4 regions of the Streptomyces sp. NPDC048331 genome follow, and region 2 is predicted to be linked to each of the others. Evidence: riboswitches for the same ligand, from Rfam matches in the RefSeq annotation. Region 2 holds a riboswitch; each other region holds the start of a gene.
What was found. A riboswitch is a leader RNA that binds a small molecule or an ion and turns the genes downstream of it on or off. The one in region 2 is predicted to bind cobalamin.
Positions count from the first base shown of each region.

Region 1 (5,478 bases), on a different contig from region 2:
CGACGACGGCCTCGTGCGCGGCCCGGGCGTCGGCCACGTCGATCGTGGAGCAGTCGACGAACAGGGTCCCGGGGCGGGCCGCGGCGAGCAGCCCCTGTTCCCGGTAGAGGGAGAGGACGTGACGGCCCGCGGGAAGCATGGTGATCACCACGTCGGCCACGGCGGCGGCCTCGGCGGCGGAGGGCGCCGGCTCGACGCCGGTGGCGGCAGCGGCGGCCAGCAGAGCCGGTACGAGGTCGAAGCCGAGGACGCGGTGGCCGGCTTTGACGAGGTTGGCGGCCATCGGCCCGCCCATGTGTCCGAGCCCGATGAATGCGACGGTAGTGCTCACCAGACGACCTCCTGCGACGAAGTGGCCGCGACGAGCCCGAGCTCGTTCGCGTCGAGCGGGGCGAAGTACCGGTCCACGTCCGCCGGGGTGACGTCCTCAAGCGCGGCCGGAGACCAGCGCGGGTTCCGGTCCTTGTCGATGACCTGGGCCCGGATGCCCTCCACCAGGTCGAGCGAAGACAGTGCCGCGCAGGAGATGCGGTACTCCTGCTCCAGCACCCGCTCCAGCGGGCCGAGCCGGCGGGCGGCGCGCAGCGCGGCCAGGGTGACCTTGACCGCCGTCGGCGACTTGGACAGCAGGGTGCCCACCGCGTCCTTCGCGGCGGACGGGCCCGAGGCCAGGAGCCGGGCCACGATCTCCTCGGCGGTGTCGGCGGCATAGCAGCGGTCGATCCACTCGGCGCGCGCGGGAACGAGGGTCCCTGCGGGAGGCGCTTGCACGTGCCGCTCCAGCACTTCGTGTACGGATTCCACGGCCAGCTCCCGGGACAGCGCGGGCAGCGCCTGTGCCGGGACGAAGTGGTCGGCGAGCCCGCACAGCAGCGCGTCCGCGGCACCGACCGGAGCTCCGGTGAGTGCCAGGTGGGTGCCGAGCTCTCCCGGAGCCAGGGCGAGGAGGTAGGTGCCTCCGACGTCGGGGACGAAGCCGATGCCGGTCTCCGGCATGGCGATCTTGGAGCGTTCGGTGACGATCCGGACGCTGCCGTGGGCCGAGACGCCGACTCCACCGCCCATGACGATGCCGTCCATGAGCGCGACGTAGGGCTTCGGGTAGCGGGCGATCAGCGCGTTGAGGCGGTACTCGTCCCGCCAGAAGTCCGCCGAGGCGGTGCCGCCGGTGCGGGCGTCGTCGTAGATCGCCCGGATGTCCCCGCCCGCGCACAGGCCCCGGTCCCCGGCGCCCTCGATGACGACGAGGGCGACGGCGGGGTCCTCGGCCCAGGCCGTGAGGGCCTGCTCGATGCGGAGCACCATGGGGTGGCTGAGGGCGTTGAGTGCCTTGGGGCGGTTGAGGGTGATGTACGCGGCGTGGCCCTCGGTGCGCAGGAGGACATGGTCGCGGTCTTCAGGGGCTTCGTGTGTCATCGCAGGGTCTCCGTGAGTCCGCGCGCGACGATGACGCGCATGACCTCGTTGGTGCCTTCCAGGATCTGGTGGACCCTTAGGTCGCGGACGATCTTCTCGATGCCGTACTCGCTGAGGTACCCGTAGCCGCCGTGAAGCTGGAGGGCCGCGTCGGCCACCGTGTACCCGGTGTCGGTGGCGAACCGCTTGGCCATCGCGCACAGGCGCGGCGCCAGCGGATCCCCGGTGTCCAGTGCCTCGGCGGCCTGCCGGACCAGCGCGCGGGCGGCGGCCAGTTCGGTGGCCATGTCGGCCAGACGGAACTGGAGCGCCTGCGCGTCCAGGAGTCGGCTGCCGAAGGCCTCACGGTCGGCCAGGTAAGACAGGCTCCGGTCGAGGGCGCTCTGGGCTCCGCCGAGCGAGCAGGCGGCGATGCCGAGGCGGCCGCCGTTGAGGCCGTTCATGGCGATGCGGAAGCCGTCGCCCTCCGCGCCGAGACGCCGATCGGAAGGGATCCGGACGCCGTCGAGGATCACCTGGCGGGTCGGCTGGGCGTTCCAGCCCATCTTCCGCTCGTTGGGACCGAAGGAGACGCCCGGGTCCTCGCGCTCGACGACGAAGGCGGAGATCCCGCCCGGGCCCGGCTCGCCGGTCCGGGCCATGACCACGTAGACGTCCGAGGTGCCGGCACCGGAGATGAATTGCTTGACGCCGGTGAGCACGTAGTGGTCGCCCTGGCGTTCGGCGCGGGTGCGCAGCGCGGCGGCGTCCGAGCCCGCGCCCGGTTCGGTCAGGCAGTAGCTGCCCAGGGTCGCCGCGGAACAGAGTCCGGGCAGCCAGCGGGCGCGCTGGCCTTCGTCTCCGTAGCGGTCGATCATCCAGGCGACCATGTTGTGGATGGAGAGGTAGCCGGCGATGGACGGGCAGCCCGTCGCGAGGGTCTCGAAGACGAGCACGCCGTCGCTGCGGGAGAGGCCGGAGCCGCCGTGTTCCTCGCGGACGTACACGCCAGCGAGACCGAGTGCGGCCGCGCGGCGGATGACGTCGACGGGGAAGTGCTTGTCCTGGTCCCAGGCCACGGCATGGGGGGCGAGCTGCTCCTGGGCGAAGTCGAGGGTGACCTCGGCGAGGGCGAGCTGGTCCTCGGTGAGGGTGGTGGTCACGGCGCTCACCCCATCGTCGGGATGGTGAAGCTCGCGCCCTCCTTGACCCCGGAGGGCCAGCGCGAGGTGACGGTCTTGGTACGGGTGTAGAAGCGGATCGAGTCAGGGCCATGCTGGTTGAGGTCGCCGAAGCCGGAGCGCTTCCAGCCGCCGAAGGTGTGGTAGGCGACGGGCACCGGGATGGGCACGTTGACGCCGACCATGCCCGCACCCACCCGGCGGGTGAACTCGCGGGCGGTGTCCCCGTCCCGGGTGAAGATGGCAACGCCGTTGCCGTACGGGTGCTCGCTCGGCAGGTGCAGCGCCTCCTCGAAGTCGGCGGCGCGGACCACGGACAGGACGGGGCCGAAGATCTCCTCCCGGTAGACGCGCATCTGCGGGGAGACCCGGTCGAAGAGGGAGGCACCGGCGAAGAAGCCGTCCTCGTGACCGTCCAGGGTGAAGCTCCTGCCGTCGACGACGAGCTCGGCGCCCTCGTTGACGCCGATGTCGACGTAGCGGCGCACCCGGTCGAGGGCGTCCCGGCTGACCAAGGGGCCGAAGTCCGCGTCCGGGTCGTCGGAGCGCCCGATCTTCAGGGTCGCGATGCGGTCCTTGAGCGCGGCGACCAGCCGGTCGGCTGTGTCCTCGCCCACCGGTACGGCGACGGCGATGGCCATGCAGCGTTCGCCGGCGGAGCCGTAGCCGGCGCCAATCAGGGCGTCCACGGCCTGGTCGAGGTCCGCGTCCGGCATCACGATCATGTGGTTCTTCGCTCCGCCGAAGCACTGCGCCCGCTTCCCGTGGGCGGCAGCGGTGGCGTAGATGTGCGCGGCGATCGGCGTGGAGCCGACGAAACCGAGTGCCTGGACGCGGGGGTCCTCGAGGAGGGTGTCCACGGCTTCCTTCCCGCCATTGACGACGTTCAGGACGCCCGGCGGCAGACCGGCCTCCAGGAACAGCTCCGCGAGGCGCAGCGGTACGGACGGGTCGCGCTCGGAGGGCTTGAGGATGAACGCGTTGCCACAGGCCAGGGCAGGCGCGGCCTGCCAGAGGGGAATCATGGCGGGGAAGTTGAACGGGGTGATGCCGGCGACGACACCGAGCGGGGATCGCAAGGAGTGCACGTCGATGCCGGTGCCCGCGTTGTCCGTGAACTCGCCCTTGAGCAGGTGCGGGATACCTGCTGCGAACTCGACAACCTCCAGGCCGCGTTGCAGGTCGCCGTGGGCGTCGGCGACGGTCTTGCCGTGCTCGGCCGACAACAGCCGGGCCAGGTTCTCGCGTTCACCCTCGACGAGCTGGAGGAAGCGCAGCATGACGCGGGCGCGGCGCTGGGGGTTCCACTGCCCCCATTCGGCCTGCGCCTCCTCGGCGTTGGCGATGGCGGCCTCGGTGTCGGCGCGCCCGGCGAGCGGGACCCGGGCCTGGACGGCGCCGGTGTTGGGGTCGTACACATCGGCGAAGAGCCCGGAGGTGCCGGTGGTGTGCTTTCCGCCGATGAAATGGGTGAGTTCACGGACCATGGGTGCCTGCTCTCGTCAGGTTGGATCCGGGGATGGCACGGCAGGCCGGCGGACTGCACCCGGGTGTGGGTGCGCCGCTGCGGGGAAGCCGTGAGAACTACGAGCGCGCGAAATCGGTGTGTGCGTGCTCCGCCGGATCACCAGGGTCGTGGGTACAAACCGGTGCCATGCGTGTCTGCTCCATCCTCGTGGACAACACGGAACAATCCGCGGCCGGTATCCTGACTCCCGGATCCCCGCGCGCCGCCCGCCTTCCCGACAGACCTCGTCAGTGGCGTGTGGATGGCAGCACACTCCCCGGTCACAGTGGCGGGACCGTGCCGGTTTCTCACCGGCTTCCCTGCACCGCGGACCTTGTGCCACGAACATATAGTTGGACGTCCTAGTAAGTCCAGACCCACCACTCGGGCGGGCCTAGAGTCGTGGCATGCGCATCGTCTCCCTGCTCCCCGCGGCCACGGACATCGTGGCGGACCTCGGACTGGCCGCTGACCTGGTCGGGCGCACCCACGAATGCGACTGGCCGCCCGCGGCGGTCGCGTCGGTGCCCGTCGTCACCCGCGCCGAATTCGACGCGGACGCACTCAGCAGCCGGGAGATCTCCGCCGCGGTCGGTGGCGCGGCGCACAGCGGCTCGTCGCTCTACACCTTGGACACGGAGGCACTGGCCGCGCTCGCCCCCGACGTCCTGCTCACCCAAGACCTCTGCCGGGTCTGCGCGGTTTCCTACGAGAGCGTCTCCCGGGCGGTGCGCCTCATGGATGCCGGACCTCGCGTGCTGAGCCTGGAACCGCGAACCCTGGACGACGTCTTGGACTGCCTCGTCACTGTGGGCGACCTGCTGGGAGTCCGGGACACGGCCGAGCGCCGACGCACAGAGCTGCTCGGCCGGCTCGCCGGTGTCCGGCGCGCCGTGGCGGGCCGGCCGAGGCCGCGGGTAGTGGCCATCGAGTGGCTCGACCCGCTGTGGCCGGCCGGACACTGGGTACCGGAGCAGATCACGTACGCGGGAGGGAAGCCACTGCTGGCCGCGCCCGGGGAGCACACCAGGCCGATGACGTGGGATGCGGTACGCGCCGCGCGCCCGGACGTCATCCTGGTGCTGCCGTGCGGCTTCCCGCCCGAACGGACCCTGACCGAAATCAGCCTGCTCACCGCGCTGCCGGGGTGGGAGGAACTGCCCGCCGTGCGGGCGGGCGAGGTGTGGGTGCTGGACGGCCCCGCGTACTTCAATCGGCCGGGTCCGCGCGTGGTCCGGGGTGCCGAAGTGCTCGCCCACGTACTGCACGGGGCGCAGGCCGGAGACCCGGTGACCGAGGCGGAGGCGCGGCGGCCGGGCCGGGCGTAGCGTTGCCTTCCGGCCGAACACGGCCCGCCAGAACGGAACCGATGTGTTCACGCGATCACCTTGCTGG
Region 1 covers NZ_JBICYT010000002.1:241,029-246,506, forward strand. Annotated here, with positions in the region: gene mmsB (3-hydroxyisobutyrate dehydrogenase) at 1-331, opposite strand, end outside; gene ACGFYY_RS04610 (enoyl-CoA hydratase/isomerase family protein) at 328-1,416, opposite strand; gene ACGFYY_RS04615 (acyl-CoA dehydrogenase family protein) at 1,413-2,567, opposite strand; gene ACGFYY_RS04620 (CoA-acylating methylmalonate-semialdehyde dehydrogenase) at 2,564-4,063, opposite strand; cobalamin riboswitch at 4,257-4,442, opposite strand; gene ACGFYY_RS04625 (cobalamin-binding protein) at 4,491-5,411, shown strand.
Region 1: linked by a shared signal. The riboswitch ahead of ACGFYY_RS04620 (CoA-acylating methylmalonate-semialdehyde dehydrogenase) and the one ahead of ACGFYY_RS01745 (ribonucleoside-diphosphate reductase subunit alpha) in region 2 are both predicted to bind cobalamin.

Region 2 (5,478 bases):
CGCGCTCCTCGCCATCGGTGTGGTCGTCGCGATGCCCACCCTGAAGATGCCCTCGGTCACCGAATTCGCGGCCCGCGGGGACGGACCGGTCTTCGCCGGGTCGATGTTCCCCTTCGTCTTCATCACCATCGCCTGTGGCGCGCTCTCCGGCTTCCACGCCCTGGTCTCCTCGGGAACCACCCCGAAGATGATCCAGAAGGAGACCCAGGTCCGCATGATCGGCTACGGCGCCATGCTGACCGAGTCCTTCGTCGCCGTCATGGCGATCATCGCGGCCTGCATCATCGAGCCCGGCCTCTTCTTCGCCGTCAACTCCCCCGGCGGGGTCATCGGCACCACGGTCGAATCCGCCTCCCAGGCGGTGGGCAACTTCGGTTTCGCCATCCCCCCGGAGGCGCTCGCCCAAGCCGCCAAGGACGTCGAGGAAGCCACGTTGCTCTCCCGCACCGGCGGTGCTCCGACCTTCGCACTCGGAATGTCGGAGATCTTCTCCGCCGTGGCCGGCGGCGCCGGCATGAAGGCGTTCTGGTATCACTTCGCCATCATGTTCGAGGCGCTCTTCATCCTGACGACGCTCGACGCGGGCACCCGCGTGGGCCGGTTCATGCTCCAGGACACCCTCGGCAACGTGCACAAGTCCTTCAAGGACGTCAGCTGGAAGCCCGGCGTATGGTTCGCGAGCGCGATCGTCGTCGCCGGCTGGGGCTACTTCCTGTGGGTCGGCATCAAGGACCCGCTCGGCGGCATCAACCAGCTCTTCCCGCTCTTCGGCATCGCCAACCAGTTGCTCGCGGCGGTCGCGCTGGCCGTCTGCACCACGCTGCTGATCAAGTCCGGTCGACTCAAGTGGGCCTGGGTGACGGGCGTTCCGCTGGTCTGGGACGCCACGGTGACCCTCACCGCGAGCTACCAGAAGATCTTCTCCGAGGACGTGAAGGTCGGCTTCTTCGCCCAGCGCGACAAGTACCAGGCCGGAATCGACGCCGACAAGGTCCTGCCGCCCGCCAAGAACATGGGCGACATGCACACCGTGGTCACCAACGCCACGGTCGACGGCGTCCTGTGCGCCCTCTTCGCCCTCCTGATCATCGTGGTCCTGGCGGACGCGGCCCGGACCTGCCTCAAGGCCGTCCGCGACCCGGGGTCGGCGACCCTCTCCGAGACCCCGTGGACCGAGTCGAAGATCGTCGCCCCGGCCGGGCTGATCGCGACCGCCGAGGAGCGTGCGGAGCTCGCGGCGGCGGGGCCGGACGCGACCGGCGGACACGTCAAGGAGCCGGTGGCGTGAGCACCGTACGGAGCGTGCTGGCCAGGGCTCGGTTCTACGTACGGGAGTTCTCCGGGGAGGCCGCGTACGACCGGTACGTGGCCCACGCCCGCTCCCACGACCCGCACGCGGAGGTCCTCACCCGCCGCGCCTTCGAACGCGCCCGTACGGACGCCCGCGAGGCGGATCCCCGCGAGGGCTTCCGCTGCTGCTGAACCTCGCGAAGGGGCCCCACCGCACGACGCGGTGGGGCCCCTTCGGCGTTCCTCAGCGCACCCAGTCCTTGAGGGGCTCGGTCGGGAGGGTGATGCCGACGGGATCGGGGAGGCGGACCTCCTTGCCGAAGGGAACGGTGCGGACGGTCTCGTAACGGTGGCCGTCCGGGTCGCTGTGGACGAGGACCTGGCATTCGAGCCGGTCGACGAGCAGATAGACAGGGATACCCGTCGACGCGTACGCGCGTGGCTTCTCGATCCGGTCGCGCCGCTCGGTGTCGGAGTCCCACGAGGTCACCTCGACAGCCATCAGGACGGGCCCGGGATTCGCCCAGTCGCCCTGGCCGACGAAGGCGTCCTCATGCGCCAGGACGCCGTCCGGGATGGCACGGCCCTCCCGGTACTGCTCCACCTTGATCCCCTGCCCGGCATGCAGCCATAGGTCCGGGTGATGCTGCATGCAGATCCGGCTCAGCCACACAATGATCCGCCCGTGATCCCCGTCCGGCACTGCCTTGCTCCTGATGACCCCGTCGATGAATTCCAACCGCAGCCCTTCGACCTCTCTGGCGCCTATACGCGCGAGGGTCTCGAACTCCTCGGTCAGCATGTGGGGGCGGTCGGCCATCACGGTCATGCCTCGCTCACCTTCCTCGACGGTGCTGTCCTCGACGATAGCGCCGCACCCCGACACCCGTCCTGCACACTCGACCGCATGGACATGGTGATCAGAACGGCGCTGCCCGCCGAGTACGCGGAGCTGGGTGAGATCACGGCGGGGGCCTACCTCGCCGACGGGCATCTGGACTTCAACGAGGACGACGGCTACCTGAACGTGCTGCGCGACGTGGCCGGCCGGGCCGTCCAGGGCGAGGTGCTCGTCGCCGTACGGGACGAACGGCTGCTGGGCGGTGTGACCTTCGCCGCCCCGGGCAGTGCGCTCGCCGACATCGCGGCCCCGGACGAGGCCGAGTTCCGGATGCTCGCGGTGGCCCGCGCGGCGCGCGGCCAGGGCGCGGGCGAGGCTCTGGTGCGTGCCTGCGTCGAGCGGGCGAGGGCTCTGGAGGGCGTGACCGGCCTGGTCCTCTCCACCCAGGGCGGCATGGCCGAGGCCCATCGGATCTACGCGCGACTGGGTTTCGTACGCACTCCGGAGCGGGACTGGGCGCCGATCGAAGGCCTGACACTCCTCACTTACCGGCTCAAGCTGTAGCCGCGCCGACACTACATGTGGGGGTTACCGCAGAGGGCCGCCCCCACATGTATGCTCATGCCTGCTGTCGCCGCAGGGGAATCCGGTGCGAATCCGGAACTGTCCCGCAACGGTATGAAGTGTCCGGCTACCGGACGCCAAGTCCGATGACCTGCCGACAGCGCGCCCGGCTCGACCGAACCGGGTGCCGATTCGTCCGGGCCTCGCGGTTGGGCCGGTGGACGCCATGCGGGGTAAGCGTTCTCGTCGCGCCCGCATGCGCCCGCTCGCGCCCCGCCCCGCCGATGACCGGGCCGAGCGAGGGAGAGCTCCCGCCGTGACCATCGCGCCTTCCGCACCGCGCGCCGAGTCCACTTCTGGCGACAACACCGAGGGCCCGGGGGCCACGCTGCTGCGTACCCTCACCGAACTGACGGCGGACCTCCCCGACACCGACCCCGGCCGGGTCGCGGCCTCCGCGCTGCGCGGCCGTAGCGCCGCCGCCGACGACGCCGAACTGCGCGGGCTGGCCACCGAGGCCGCCGCCGGCCTGATCTCCGAGGACCCGGCCTACTCCCGGCTGGCCGCCCGCCTGCTGACGCTGGCCGTCCGCGACGAGGCCGCGAGCCAGGGCTCCACCTCCTTCTCGGCCTCCGTCGAGGTCGGCCACCGCGAGGGCCTCATCGCCGACCGCACCGCCGAGTTCGTCCGTACGCACGCGAGCCGGCTCGACTCGCTCGTCGAACTGACCCTCGCCGAGGGCGCCGACGACCGCTTCGGCTTCTTCGGCCTGCGCACCCTGCACAGCCGCTACCTGCTGCGCCACCCGATCACCCGTCAGGTCATCGAGACCCCGCAGTACTTCATGCTGCGCGTGGCCTGCGGTCTGGCCGCCGACGAGAGCGTCCAGGCCGTCGAGGAAGTGGCCTCGCTGTACCGGCTGATGAGCCGTCTGGACTACCTGCCGTCCTCCCCGACGCTCTTCAACTCCGGCACCCGGCACCCGCAGATGTCCTCCTGCTACCTGCTGGACTCCCCGCTGGACGAGCTCGACTCGATCTACGACCGCTACCACCAGGTGGCCCGGCTCTCCAAGCACGCCGGTGGCATCGGCCTCTCGTACTCCCGTATCCGTGCCCGCGGTTCCCTGATCCGCGGCACCAACGGCCACTCCAACGGCATCGTGCCGTTCCTGAAGACCCTCGACGCCTCCGTCGCCGCCGTGAACCAGGGTGGCCGCCGCAAGGGCGCCGCCGCCGTCTACCTGGAGACCTGGCACGCGGACATCGAGGAGTTCCTGGAGCTCCGCGACAACACCGGTGAGGACCAGCGCCGTACGCACAACCTGAACCTGGCCCACTGGGTGCCGGACGAGTTCATGCGCCGTGTGAACGCCGACGCCGACTGGTCGCTGTTCTCCCCGGCCGACGTGCCCGAGCTGGTCGACCTGTGGGGCGACGACTTCGACGCCGCCTACCGCAAGGCCGAGGCGGACGGCCTGGCCCGCAAGACCATGCCCGCCCGCGACCTGTACGGCCGGATGATGCGTACCCTCGCGCAGACCGGCCAGGGCTGGATGACCTTCAAGGACGCCTCCAACCGCACGGCGAACCAGACCGCCGAGCCGGGCACGGTCGTGCACTCCTCGAACCTCTGCACCGAGATCATCGAGGTCACGAACGACGGCGAGACGGCCGTCTGCAACCTCGGCTCGGTCAACCTGGGCGCCTTCGTCGTGGACGGCGAGATCGACTGGGAGCGGATCGACGAGACCGTCCGCACCGCCGTGACCTTCCTCGACCGCGTGGTGGACATCAACTTCTACCCGACCGAGCAGGCCGGCCGCTCCAACGCCCGCTGGCGTCCGGTGGGTCTGGGCGCGATGGGCCTCCAGGACGTCTTCTTCAAGCTGAAGCTCCCCTTCGACTCCCCCGAGGCGAAGGCCCTGTCCACCAAGCTCTCCGAGCGCATCATGCTGGCCGCCTACGAGGCCTCGTGCGACCTCGCCGAGCGCAGCGGCCCGCTGCCGGCCTGGGAGCAGACCCGTACCGCCCGTGGTGTCCTGCACCCGGACCACTACGACGTCGAGCTGAACTGGCCCGAGCGCTGGGACGCCCTGCGCGCCCGCGTCGCCGAGACCGGCATGCGCAACTCGCTGCTGCTGGCCATCGCGCCGACGGCGACGATCGCCTCGATCGCCGGTGTGTACGAGTGCATCGAGCCGCAGGTCTCCAACCTGTTCAAGCGCGAGACGCTCAGCGGTGAGTTCCTCCAGGTGAACGGCTACCTGGTGGAGGAGCTGAAGCAGCTCGGCGTGTGGGACGCCCAGACCCGCGAGGCGCTGCGCGACTCCTCCGGCTCGGTCCAGGGATTCGGCTGGATCCCGGCCGAGGTCCGCGAGCTGTACCGCACGGCGTGGGAGATCCCGCAGCGCGGTCTGATCGACATGGCGGCGGCCCGTACGCCGTTCCTGGACCAGTCGCAGTCGCTGAACCTGTTCCTGGAGACGCCCACCATCGGCAAGCTCAGCTCGATGTACGCGTACGCCTGGAAGCAGGGCCTGAAGACCACCTACTACCTGCGCTCGCGCCCGGCGACGAAGATCGCCCGCGCCGCGCAGGCGGCCACGCCCGTCGAGCTGCCGCAGGCGGTCGCCGACGCCGAGGCGCTGGCCTGCTCCCTTGAGAACCCCGAGTCCTGCGAGGCCTGCCAGTGATGAGCTCCGACGACAAGAAGAAGAACCTGCTCGACCCGGGCTTCGAACTCACGCTCCGCCCGATGCGTTACCCGGACTTCTACGAGCG
Region 2 covers NZ_JBICYT010000001.1:379,451-384,928, forward strand. Annotated here, with positions in the region: gene ACGFYY_RS01725 (carbon starvation CstA family protein) at 1-1,288, shown strand, start outside; gene ACGFYY_RS01730 (CstA-like transporter-associated (seleno)protein) at 1,285-1,482, shown strand; gene ACGFYY_RS01735 (Uma2 family endonuclease) at 1,535-2,119, opposite strand; gene ACGFYY_RS01740 (GNAT family N-acetyltransferase) at 2,198-2,695, shown strand; cobalamin riboswitch at 2,740-2,869, shown strand; gene ACGFYY_RS01745 (ribonucleoside-diphosphate reductase subunit alpha) at 3,012-5,390, shown strand; gene ACGFYY_RS01750 (ribonucleotide-diphosphate reductase subunit beta) at 5,390-5,478, shown strand, end outside.

Region 3 (5,478 bases), on a different contig from region 2:
CCGCGCGCTGTGCGACCGCTTCGGCATCGTCTTCGTGCTCGACGAGATCATGGTCGGATTCGGGCGCACCGGTAGGTGGTTCGCCTCCGAGCACTGGGACGTGACCCCCGACCTGATCTGCTTCGCCAAGGGCGTGACCAGCGGCTACGTGCCGCTCGGCGGGGTCGCCATCTCGGCCGCCATCGCCGAGAGCTTCGCCCGCAAGCCCTACCCGGGCGGGCTGACGTACTCCGGGCACGTGCTGGCCTGCGCGGCCGCCGTGGCGACGATCGGCGTCATGGAGGAAGAGGGCATCGTCGAGCGGTCCGCCCGCACCGGCGCCGAGCTGCTGGGACCCGGCCTGCGCGCGCTCGCCGAGCGGCACCCCTCGGTCGGCGAGGTCCGCGGGCTCGGCACCTTCTGGGCCCTGGAACTCGTCCGGAGCAAGGAGACCCGGGAGCCGCTGGTCCCGTACAACGCCTCCGGTGCGGAGAACGCCCCGATGGCCGAGTTCGCGGCCGCCTGCAAGAAGGGCGGGCTCTGGCCGCTCGTCGCCGGCAACCGCATCCACGTCGCGCCGCCGTGCAACATCACGCCCGAGGACGTGGCCAAGGGGCTGGCGATCCTCGACGAGGCCCTCTCGGTGGCGGATGCGCACACCACCTGACCTGCGATTCTGTGGGGTCGCCCAAGGCGTGGGTGCTGGTGTTCGGAGGATTTGTACGGGGATCAACCCCCCGTACACATGCTGCAATCCGTGCAGGCCGTAAGACACAACAGGCCAAGCACCTACGAACCGGGATGCACGTCAGGCCCGGGGCGGTCCCTCCGCGAGGGGCCGAACGGCGGGGAGCGGGACGTCCTTGATTCGGGCGGGCGCTGGACGCCGGGCGTACGGGATCCAGACCACCGGACTCCGTGTTCCCGAGTACCCGAAGGAAGACAGCATGAGCAAGCACGTCCTGGCCCAGAACCAGTACGGCAAGGCCGAGAACCGCATCGTGAAGGTCACCCGCAAGGGCGGCGACGGTTCCTGGCACGAGATCCGTGACCTCAACGTCTCGGTCGCGCTCCGCGGTGAGTTCCGCGACGTCCACCTCACCGGCGACAACGCCAACTGCCTGCCGACCGACACCACCAAGAACACGGTGTACGCCTTCGGCAAGGAGCACGGCATCGAATCCCCCGAGGCCTTCGGCATCCAGCTCGCCAAGCACTTCGTCTCCTCGCAGCAGCCGATCCGCGAGGCCCAGATCCGCATCGAGGAGTACGCGTGGGACCGCATCCCGGTCCCCACGCGCAAGGAGCAGCACTCCTTCGTCCGCAAGGGCCAGGAGGTGCGGACCGCGCAGATCACCTACAGCGAGACGACCGGCCTCCAGGTCATCTCGGGGCTGAAGGACCTGACGGTGATGAACTCGACCAACTCCGAGTTCCACGGCTACATCAAGGACAGGTACACGACCCTGCAGGAGGCGTACGACCGCATCCTGGCGACCAAGGTCACCGCGCGCTGGGCGCACTCGGCGCTCGCCGCCGACGACGCCGGGTACGACTGGGACCAGGCGTACAAGAAGGTCCGCAAGAACATGCTGGAAGCCTTCGCGGAGACGTACTCGTACTCGCTGCAGCAGACCCTGAACCAGATGGCCGAGCGTGTGCTCGACAACTGCCCCAAGGTCAACGAGGTGCGCCTCAACCTCCCCAACAAGCACCACTTCCTCGTCGACCTGGAGCCCTTCGGCCTCAAGAACGACAACGAGGTCTACTTCGCGGCGGACCGGCCGTACGGCCTGATCGAGGGCACCATCCACCGCGACGGCGTGCAGCCGGTGATCTCGACGTCCGACTGGATCGTCGCCTGACGCGCGGGTGGTGTCGATTCGGCCCGGACCGCGTCGCGGGGTCCGGGCCGAATCGTTTCCCCTACGGCGGTCACCACTACGGCGACGGCTACGGCTCGTCCTGCGGCTGCTCGTCCTGCGGCCGGCCCACCAGGAGGTTCCAGCGCCCCGCCCGCCCGGTGAGGGTGGTCTCCGACTCCGGCCGTACGTCGAGCCGCCAGAAGGCCGCCGCGGGCAGCTCCAGGGCGTGCACCACGGCCGCGCGCACGACGGCCTGCTCGACCACCATCCGGTGCGTGCCCTCGGCCAGGCCCGCCAGCTCCGCCCCGACGCGGGCGATCAGCGCGTTCACGGACTCCCCGCCCGGCGGCGCGTACGCCGGATCGGTCAGCCAGGCGCGCACGGCCGCCGGATCCCGGCCCACCACCTCGTCCAGGGTCAGCCCGGCCCACTCACCCATGGCCGGACCGCGCAGCCCCTCGTGACCCGGGCACGGCCGCGCGTGACCGAAGCGGCCCTGACGGGCGGCCGCGTCCAGAGGGAAACTGACCAGTCGAACTCGCACCAACGGGGTCTTCATCAGGCGAGCGTAAGCGCGGTACGGTCACAAATGGTTCAATTGACCTACGACGGAACGACGGAAGCCCGGTGAGAATCCGGCACGGTCGCGCCACTGTGAAGCCTCCCCGAGGGGAGGAAAGTCAGACCCGCCACCGTCGTAGCGAGCACCACCACTGACCGGGACGCGTGTTTCCCTCTGGAGGTTCTGCCATGGCCCACACCGCCGTGCCCACGACGAACTCACCCGTCATCGCCCCCATCTCGCTCTCCGAGCTGGCCCCCTGGGCCGTGTTCGTCGGCGTCCTCATGCTCGTCCTGCTGTACTTCGTCGGCGCCGAGCAGGGTGCCACCTCCCTCTTCGAGGGGGAGACCATCCACGAGTGGCTGCACGACGGCCGCCACCTGCTCGGTTTCCCCTGCCACTGATTCCCCTGCCACCGACCGACGTCTCAGCGAGGGAACCGACGCACCATGACTTCCTCTTCTCCGGGTGGGGTCTCCCCCCGCACCCTGCTCGTCCGCGGCATGCTCGCCGGCCTGCTGGCCGGCGTGGCCGCCTTCCTCGTCGCCTACCTCCTCGGTGAGTCCAAGGTGGACGCGGCGATCGCCATCGAGGAAGCCGCCTCGGCCGGTCACGACCACGGCGAGGACGCGCCGGTCAGCCGGGCCCTCCAGGCCACGGCCGGGCTCGGCACGGGCGTCCTGCTCTACGCGGTCGCGCTCGGCGGGATCGCCGCGCTCGTCTACTGCTTCGCCCTGGGCCGCATCGGCCGCTTCGGCCCGCGCGCCACGGCCGCCCTGGTCACCGGGGCCCTGTACGTCACCGTGACGCTGGTGCCGTTCTTCAAGTACCCCGCCAATCCCCCCGCCGTGGGCGATCCCGAGACCGCCGCCCGGCGGACCGCCCTCTACCTCCTGATGGTCGCCCTGAGCGTGCTGCTGGCGGCCGGCGCGCTGATCCTCGGCCGGCGGCTCGCGCCGAGGCTCGGCAACTGGAACGCGTCGATCGTCGCCGGCGCGGCCTTCCTCCTGCTGATCGGCCTCTCGTACGCCCTGCTGCCCGGCGTCGACGAGGTCCCGGAGGGCTTCCCCGGCGCGCTGATCTGGGAGTTCCGCCTCGCGTCCCTGGCCGTCCAGACGGCTCTGTGGACGACTTTCGGCCTGGCTTTCGGTTTTCTAGCCGAACGAGCCCTTGTGCCCGCTTCCGCACCCAAGGAGGCTGTGCAGCCGACCGGTTGAGCACGAGGGGGCCCGTAGTACATGGCGACGGCGATCAGGGAATGGCGGGGCTGGACGGGCGCCGCCCCGTTCTGGCTCAACTCGTTCCTGCTGCTCCTGGCCCCCTGCTGCGCCGTCACGCTCTTCGGTCAGATCGGGATCATCGCCGCGCTGGCCGCGCTCGGCGGCCTGGCCCGCCACCTCTGGTACGGCGACTACGGCCACCCGGCCATGCATCTGGCCGGCGCGCTGATGGGGGCGGGCACGGCCGCGGTCGTCATGTGCGGCTAGGGCCTGTCTTTCGGATCAGGCCGGAGGACTGGCTCTAGGGGGTGCCTCCCGCGCAGCGGGCGGGGACGACCTGGACACGCCCGAACTCTCACCCGTTCGGGCGCAGGGGCACCACCCCGGGGATCCGGCGGGTGGACCCTTCGCGATCTGCGAAGACTCACCGATCGGGCGACGACACGCCCGTGACGCGATGTCAGTCCACCGTGTTGCACGGGGTGCCGATGGGCAGAGGAAGTGTCCACTGCTCACATGACCCCGGCCGCCCGGGCCGGACAGGAGGGAATCCCATGCCCCGCGCCAAGTGGGCCGTCGCCGCGCTGACGGTGGTTCTGTTGTCCACCGGCATCGCGGTGTTGCAACGGACCGAGGGTGCCCGGACCGCGGCCGTGACCACCGACGACGCGCTGCCGTCGCGGGCGTTGGGGCTGTCCGGCCACCGCCGGCTGGTACGGGAGCTGGAGCAGTCCGGCGAGCACGGCTCCGGCACGGGGGCCCGGTCGCCGAGGACCGAACCCGGGCCGTTGCGGGAGGTCAACGGACCTCTGCGGGCCGCGCGGCCGCTGCGGTTGCGGATCCCCAGCCTGGGCGTGGACGTGCCGCTGAACGGCGATCGCGAGGAGGTCGCCTGGGACACCGGGGGGCCCGCTCCCGGTGCGGCCGGGACCGCGGTGGTGACCGTGGAAGGGCTCCGCCTCGGCACGTTGCGGCGGGGCCGGACCATCGAGATCCCCCGCGCGGACAGCCGTACGGCCGTGTTCACCGTCGTCCGCGTCTCCCCCGGCAGGACCTCCGGCCACGAGGGCCCGCCCGGCCGGGCCCAACTGCGGTTGGTCGGCGGCGAGACCGCCGTGCTGGCCCGGCTGACCGGGCAGCGCCGCACCCACTGAGCCCACCGGCCCCGGGTGTCCTGTCAGCCGTGGGGGGTGTCTTCGTCCCCCGGTCGGGGGCTTCTCGGGGTCCGTCCGGGAGTCTCCCGGCGTGGCGGGGCACACCCCTCGCATGAACGGGAGGCACCACGCGCGTTCGGCACTGGCCAGGGCTCTGACCGTGGTCTGTGTCGTGCTGCTGTGCGTCTTCGGCGCCGGACCGGCCGGCGCCGCGGCCGCCGAGTTCCGGCCCGCCTCCGCCGTGCCCGCCGTGCCCGCCGCGCCGAGCGCGCCCGCCGAGTCCCCCGAGCCCGGCGAGGGCCCGTCGGATCCGGCCCCGGCTCCGGATCCCGAGGCTCGGACGGCCGTACGGACGATCACGCGCGGACCGACCGGCGTACGGCGGGCACCACGCGCGGTGTTTCACGTGGAACACCGCGCCGCCCCGGCGTGCGGGCCCGCCCAGGACGCGGCCGAACCGGCCCTGTCCCGGCGGACGGTGCGGAGTGTGGTGCTGCGCTGCTGAGCGGACCGAGGTCCGAACGCAGCCCCCACACCCACCTGAGCACCGTGAGGTTCCGCCATGCCCATCGACCCGTACGCCGCACTGAACGCCATGCTCCGCGCCGAGGTCACCCGGTTCTCCCCGCCGGTCCGGCAGAAGACCGAGCCGACCACGGCCACCGCCACGACCCCAGCGACGGCCACGACCGTCGAGC
Region 3 covers NZ_JBICYT010000011.1:226,163-231,640, reverse strand. Annotated here, with positions in the region: gene ACGFYY_RS18715 (aspartate aminotransferase family protein) at 1-646, shown strand, start outside; gene pucL (factor-independent urate hydroxylase) at 927-1,844, shown strand; gene ACGFYY_RS18705 (histidine phosphatase family protein) at 1,933-2,403, opposite strand; cobalamin riboswitch at 2,418-2,553, shown strand; gene ACGFYY_RS18700 (CbtB domain-containing protein) at 2,595-2,810, shown strand; gene ACGFYY_RS18695 (CbtA family protein) at 2,856-3,623, shown strand; gene ACGFYY_RS18690 (hypothetical protein) at 3,645-3,893, shown strand; gene ACGFYY_RS18685 (hypothetical protein) at 4,181-4,780, shown strand; gene ACGFYY_RS18680 (hypothetical protein) at 4,893-5,285, shown strand; gene ACGFYY_RS18675 (hypothetical protein) at 5,343-5,478, shown strand, end outside.
Region 3: linked by a shared signal. The riboswitch ahead of ACGFYY_RS18700 (CbtB domain-containing protein) and the one ahead of ACGFYY_RS01745 (ribonucleoside-diphosphate reductase subunit alpha) in region 2 are both predicted to bind cobalamin.

Region 4 (5,478 bases), on a different contig from region 2:
TGGGCCCGCTCAAACTCGCCGACCTGATCGGCCTGGACACCGTCGCGGCCATCGCCGAGTCGCTGTACGAGGAGTTCAAGGAACCGCTGTACGCCCCGCCCCCGCTGCTGTCGCGGATGGTGCAGGCCGGGCTGCTCGGCCGCAAGAGTGGCCGCGGCTTCCACACATACGGCCGGGTCTGAGGGGCCCGGCACGACTCCGGGGCTGAGGGTGCGCCGGAGGTACGCAGGAACGGTGGGGGAGTGGCGAGTGGTGTCGTCGCGTCCCCACCGTTCCGTATTCTCAGCGGGCCACCACGGCCTCGACACGGGCACCGAGTTCCGCGACGACCTCGCGCACCACCTCCTCGTACACGGCGCGGCTGTTCATGTCGTGGCCGTCCCCCCCCCGCCAGTGCATGGCGACGAAGGGGACGCCGCCGGCTACCACCGCTGGGACCATGGCGGGGTCTGCCAGGCCCCACTGACGTCGTGTCTCCCAACGTGGCCGGTGGCCGCTTTCGCGGGACCCCTGGACCGAGGACGCCGCCTTGCCGGCCAGGCGTAGACAGCTCAATGCCTACGCCGTCGCGGAGAACGGCTGTTCCGCTTCGCCACCTGAGACCTTCCCGTCTGCCGGGCCTGCGTCGCTCCTGTCCGGTCGTGGCCGGTCCGGGCCGGACGCCGAAGCGCCCGGCCCGGACGCGCGGCATCAGCCGTTGCCGACCGCCAGCTCCGCCCTGACCTCGCGGGCGGCGGCGACGAGGTTCTCCAGGGAGGCTCGGGTCTCGGTCCAACCACGGGTCTTCAGGCCGCAGTCGGGGTTGACCCACAGCCGTTCGGCGGGGATGGCGTCCAGCCCCTTGCGCAGGAGGCCGGCGGCCTCGTCGGTGCTCGGGACGCGCGGGGAGTGGATGTCCCAGACGCCCGGGCCGGCCTCACGGGGGTAGCCGTGCTCGGCCAGCTCGTCCGCGACCTGCATGTGGGAGCGGGCGGCCTCCAGGCTGATGACGTCGGCGTCGAGGTCGTCGATGGCCTGGACGATGTCGCCGAACTCGGCGTAGCACATGTGCGTGTGGATCTGGGTGTCCGGCCGCACACCACTGGTGCTGAGCCGGAACGACTCGGTCGCCCAGGCCAGGTACTCGGCGTGATCCGCGGCCCGCAGAGGCAGGGTCTCGCGCAGCGCCGGCTCGTCGACCTGGATGACCGAAGTGCCTGCTGCCTCCAGGTCGTTCACCTCGTCGCGCAGGGCGAGCGCCACTTGGCGGGCGGTGTCTCCGAGCGGCTGGTCGTCGCGTACGAAGGACCAGGCGAGCATGGTGACCGGACCGGTGAGCATGCCCTTGACCGGCTTCGGCGTCTGAGCCTGCGCGAACGTCGTCCAGCGAACGGTCATCGGCTCCGGCCGGGAGATGTCGCCGGCCAGGACGGGCGGGCGGACGTAGCGGGTGCCGTAGGACTGCACCCAGCCGTGCTGGGTGACGACGTAGCCGGTCAGCTGCTCCGCGAAGTACTGGACCATGTCGTTGCGCTCGGGCTCGCCATGTACCAGCACGTCGACGCCGGTCTTCTCCTGGAACGAGATCACCTCGCGGATCTCGTTCTCGATCCGCTCCTCGTACCCGGCCGCGTCGATGCGGCCGGCCCGAAGGTCGGCGCGGGCCACGCGCAGCTCGTCGGTCTGCGGGAACGAGCCGATGGTGGTGGTGGGTAGTACGGGCAGTCCCAGGTGGGCGCGCTGCGCGGCAGTGCGCTGCGCGTAGGGCTGGGAGCGGCGGCCGTCCGCGTCGGTGACGGCAGCGGTGCGGGCCCGGACGGCAGGGTCGTGGGTGATGGCGGAATGGGCGCGCGAGGCCAGGTCGGCGCGGTTGGCGGCCAGCTCTGCGGCGATCACGTCGGTGCCTTGGGCGAGACCGCGGGCGAGGGTGCTGATCTCGGTGGTCTTCTGTCGGGCGAAGGCGAGCCACCGCCGGATCTGCGGGTCGATGTCCCGTTCGGCGTTGGCGTCCAGCGGCACGTGCAGCAGGGAGCAGGACGCGGCGACGTCCACCCGGTCGGCAAGGCCGAGGAGGGTGCCGAGGGTGGTCAGCGACTTCTGGTAATCGTTGATCCAGATGTTGCGACCGTTGACGACACCCGCGACCAGGCGCTTACCCGGCAGCCCGCCGACCGCGGCGAGGGCATCGAGGTTCGAGGCGGCGGAGTCGGTGAAATCGAGGGCAAGGCCCTCCACCGGGGCGGCGGCGAGGACCTGGAGGGCGTCGTCGAGCCGGCCGAAGTAGGAGGCGACCAGCAGCTTGGGCCGGTCGGTGAGGGCGCCCAGGTCACGGTAGGCGCGGGCGGCGGCGTTCAGGTCGGCCGGGGTGCGGTCCTGGACCAGGGCGGGCTCGTCGAGCTGCACCCACTCGGCGCCGGCGGCGCGCAGGTCGGCAAGGACCTGTGCGTAGACGGGCAGCAGCCGGTCGAGCAGGGTGATCGGCTGGAAGTCGGCGGCGACGCCGGGGGCGGGCTTGGCGAGCAGCAGGTAGGTGACAGGGCCGACGAGGACCGGGCGAGCCGACCGGCCGAGCGCGAGGGCCTCCTTCAGCTCGGCGACCTGCTTGCCGGAGTCGGCGGTGAAGACGGTGTCGGGGCCGAGTTCGGGTACCAGGTAGTGGTAGTTGGTGTCGAACCACTTGGTCATCTCCAGGGGGGCCACGTCCTGGGTGCCCCGCGCCATCGCGAAGTAGCCGTCGAGGGCGTCCGCGGCGATGGCCTCCTGGTGCCGATCGGGGACAGCGCCGACCATCACACTGGTGTCCAGGACGTGGTCGTAGTACGAGAAGTCGCCGGTGGGCACCTCGGTGATGCCGGCGTCGGCCAGCTGCTGCCAGTTCGCACGACGCAGGTCGGCGGCGGTCCGGCGGAGGGCGTCGGCGGTGACGCGGCCCTTCCAGTAGCCCTCGATCGCCTTCTTCAGTTCGCGGTTCTGTCCCTGGCGGGGGTAGCCGTACACGGTGGCTCGTGCTGCCGCGGCTGCGGACTTCGCTGTCACGGAACTCTCCTTCGCGAGATGTGTCCAGAACATCCCGGACGACGGGACGCGGACGCGAAGGGACGACAGAACGTGCGGACCACGCCGCGGGAGAGAACACCGCACGTGCCGCTCGCTGTGTACGCCGACCCGCCCACGAGGTCACCGGGACATCCGCATGCGGAATACGTCCGCGTGCGGGCAACGGGCAGGTCTTCGGACTCGCGGGCACGCCTGCCGGTCTCCCGGCGGGCACCTACTGGCCGTCGCTTCCCAGGACCGTTGGCCGGTCCCAGTGCGTATGACGGCGGTCGTTCCCGCTCACCGCTGCGGGGCAGTCCCGGATTCCCACCGGGTTCCCTCTTACGACGCATCCCGCCTGGCGGACGGGGCGAACCAGCTGCACCGGCCACCCTAGGGGCCCGGATCGCGCAGCGACGAGTGGATTCCAGTATTCGGACAGTGGAATGAGATATCCGGCGGGAGGTAGCCGGGGAGGCGGACGTGCACGTCGAGTCAGGCCGCGAGCCTGCTGGATGTCGACCCGGACACCGCGTACGGCTGATGTCGGAGGGAGCTGCCCCGCTCGTCGGGCACACACATGCCGCTGACCGTCCGCGAACGACGGCGGAGCCTCGAGCGACGGAACCACGACGGTCCATCTCCTCCACCAACCCACACTTCCCCGTGCGGGCCCGGCCCAGACCGCCCAGGGCGCCGCGCGGTCGGGCCGGTTACAACGGCCGTGGGGCGTGGCATGCTCGACCTATGGAGGGCGATTCCGTGCTACCCACAGGCGGCGGCGCGAGCCCCGAGATGCTGGCGTTGGCCAACGTGGTCGCCAGGCTCCGTGCCGAGGTCGTGGACCTGGAGGCACAGGCGTCGATGACAGCCGTCCTCGAGCGTGCCAAGGGCATGGTGATGGCCCGGACGGGCCTACCGCCGGACGCCGCGTATCAGGAGCTGCTCGACAGTGCCGCGCGACACCGCCGGACCCTGCTGGAGGAATGCTGGATCACCCAGGGCCAGGTCGGTGCCGGTTGGGCGGGGACGCCGCCGAAGGCCGCCGAGCGGGCCGCTCGTGCAGCCGTGCCCGTAGTGGAGCACACCCCCTTCGACACCGGTCGCTACGTCCTCTCCGGTGGGGTCGGCCCCCGAGCCGGCCATCGGGCGCTCCTTGCCCGCTTGGCCGAAAGCCTGACGGCCGCCGACGTACGTGCCCCCTCCGAGATCGCGGGCCTGCTGCGATACGTGCTCGGCGAAACGGAGGACGTGGCCGCGGTGATGATCTACACCGTTGCCCCGGCCGGAAGCCTGGAGCTGACCGGGCACGCGGGCGTGGACGACGCCACGGCCGAGCAATGGAGCCACATCCCCCCCGCTCAGCGGTGTCGCGGCACTGGAGGCCATCGAGGCCGAGGAGGCGGTGTGGCTCGAAGACCTGGCGCGGGACGCCGTCCGGTACCTGCTGATCGGTGAGCCGCCCGAGCGGTGGCCTTCCCGCGCGTGGCTCCCCGTACCCGGGAGTCGGCCGGTGACGGCCGTCGTCGGATTCTTCCGTACCCGGCCGGGCCCCTTCGACGCGCGCACCCGGACCCTCCTCCGGCGGGCGGTCGGCCTGTGCACCGGCCCCTTGCGGGAAGACCGGGACTCCGACCGGCCCGACCCCCTCCAGCAGGACGTCGAGGACGTCCAAGCGATCTTCGACGCCCTGCCGGGGCCGGCGGTGCTGCTGACGCCGCTGCGTTCGCCCACGGGACAGGTGGAGGACTACCGGATCGACGCGGCGGCGCCCGAGGCCCTCGACGTGGCCGGTCGGCACGGCAGACAGCTGATCGGCCGGAAGATCCTGGAGACGTACCCGACGGTGGCGGGCAGCGACGTCTGGGAGGGGTACCTGGACACGCTGACCACGGGCGCCGTCTACGAGAGCGAGCCCTTCACCTATGAGGAAGTGGCCGCCGGAGCCCCGCGGCAGTCCGTCTACTCGGTCCGGGCGTCGAAGCTGAGGAACCGTCTGATCGTGACGTGGATCCGGCACGACACCGACGAACGTGAGACCCGCAGGCTGGACGACATGCAGCGCCTGGGCAACCTCGGCTGGGCGGGCTGGAACCTCACCACGGACACGATCAGCTGGTCCGACCAGGTCTACACGATCTTCGACCGCGATCCCGCTCTGGGCCCCATGCGCCTGGAGGAGCTGCCGAGTCACCTGCTGGCGGAGGATCTGCCGGAACTGGGCGCGGCCGTGCAGCGCCTGTTGGGCGACGGCGGGGCCATCGACCAGCCCTTCCGGATCGCCACGGCACGCGGCGTCCGGCACCTGCGGATCGTCGCCGAGGGCCAGCGGGACGCGGACGGCAATCCGGTGGAAGTACACGGCTTCTTCCAGGACCTGACCGCGCAGCGGGGCGCCGAGACGGCCCTGAAGGAGAGCGAACGCGCCAATCTCGTCCAGCGGGGCATGCTGAAGGCGGAGCG
Region 4 covers NZ_JBICYT010000002.1:221,042-226,519, reverse strand. Annotated here, with positions in the region: gene ACGFYY_RS04540 (3-hydroxybutyryl-CoA dehydrogenase) at 1-182, shown strand, start outside; partial or broken gene ACGFYY_RS04535 (dihydropteroate synthase) at 289-459, opposite strand; gene metE (5-methyltetrahydropteroyltriglutamate--homocysteine S-methyltransferase) at 691-3,015, opposite strand; cobalamin riboswitch at 3,205-3,360, opposite strand; gene ACGFYY_RS04525 (ANTAR domain-containing protein) at 3,763-4,473, shown strand; gene ACGFYY_RS04520 (PP2C family protein-serine/threonine phosphatase) at 4,421-5,478, shown strand, end outside.
Region 4: linked by a shared signal. The riboswitch ahead of metE (5-methyltetrahydropteroyltriglutamate--homocysteine S-methyltransferase) and the one ahead of ACGFYY_RS01745 (ribonucleoside-diphosphate reductase subunit alpha) in region 2 are both predicted to bind cobalamin.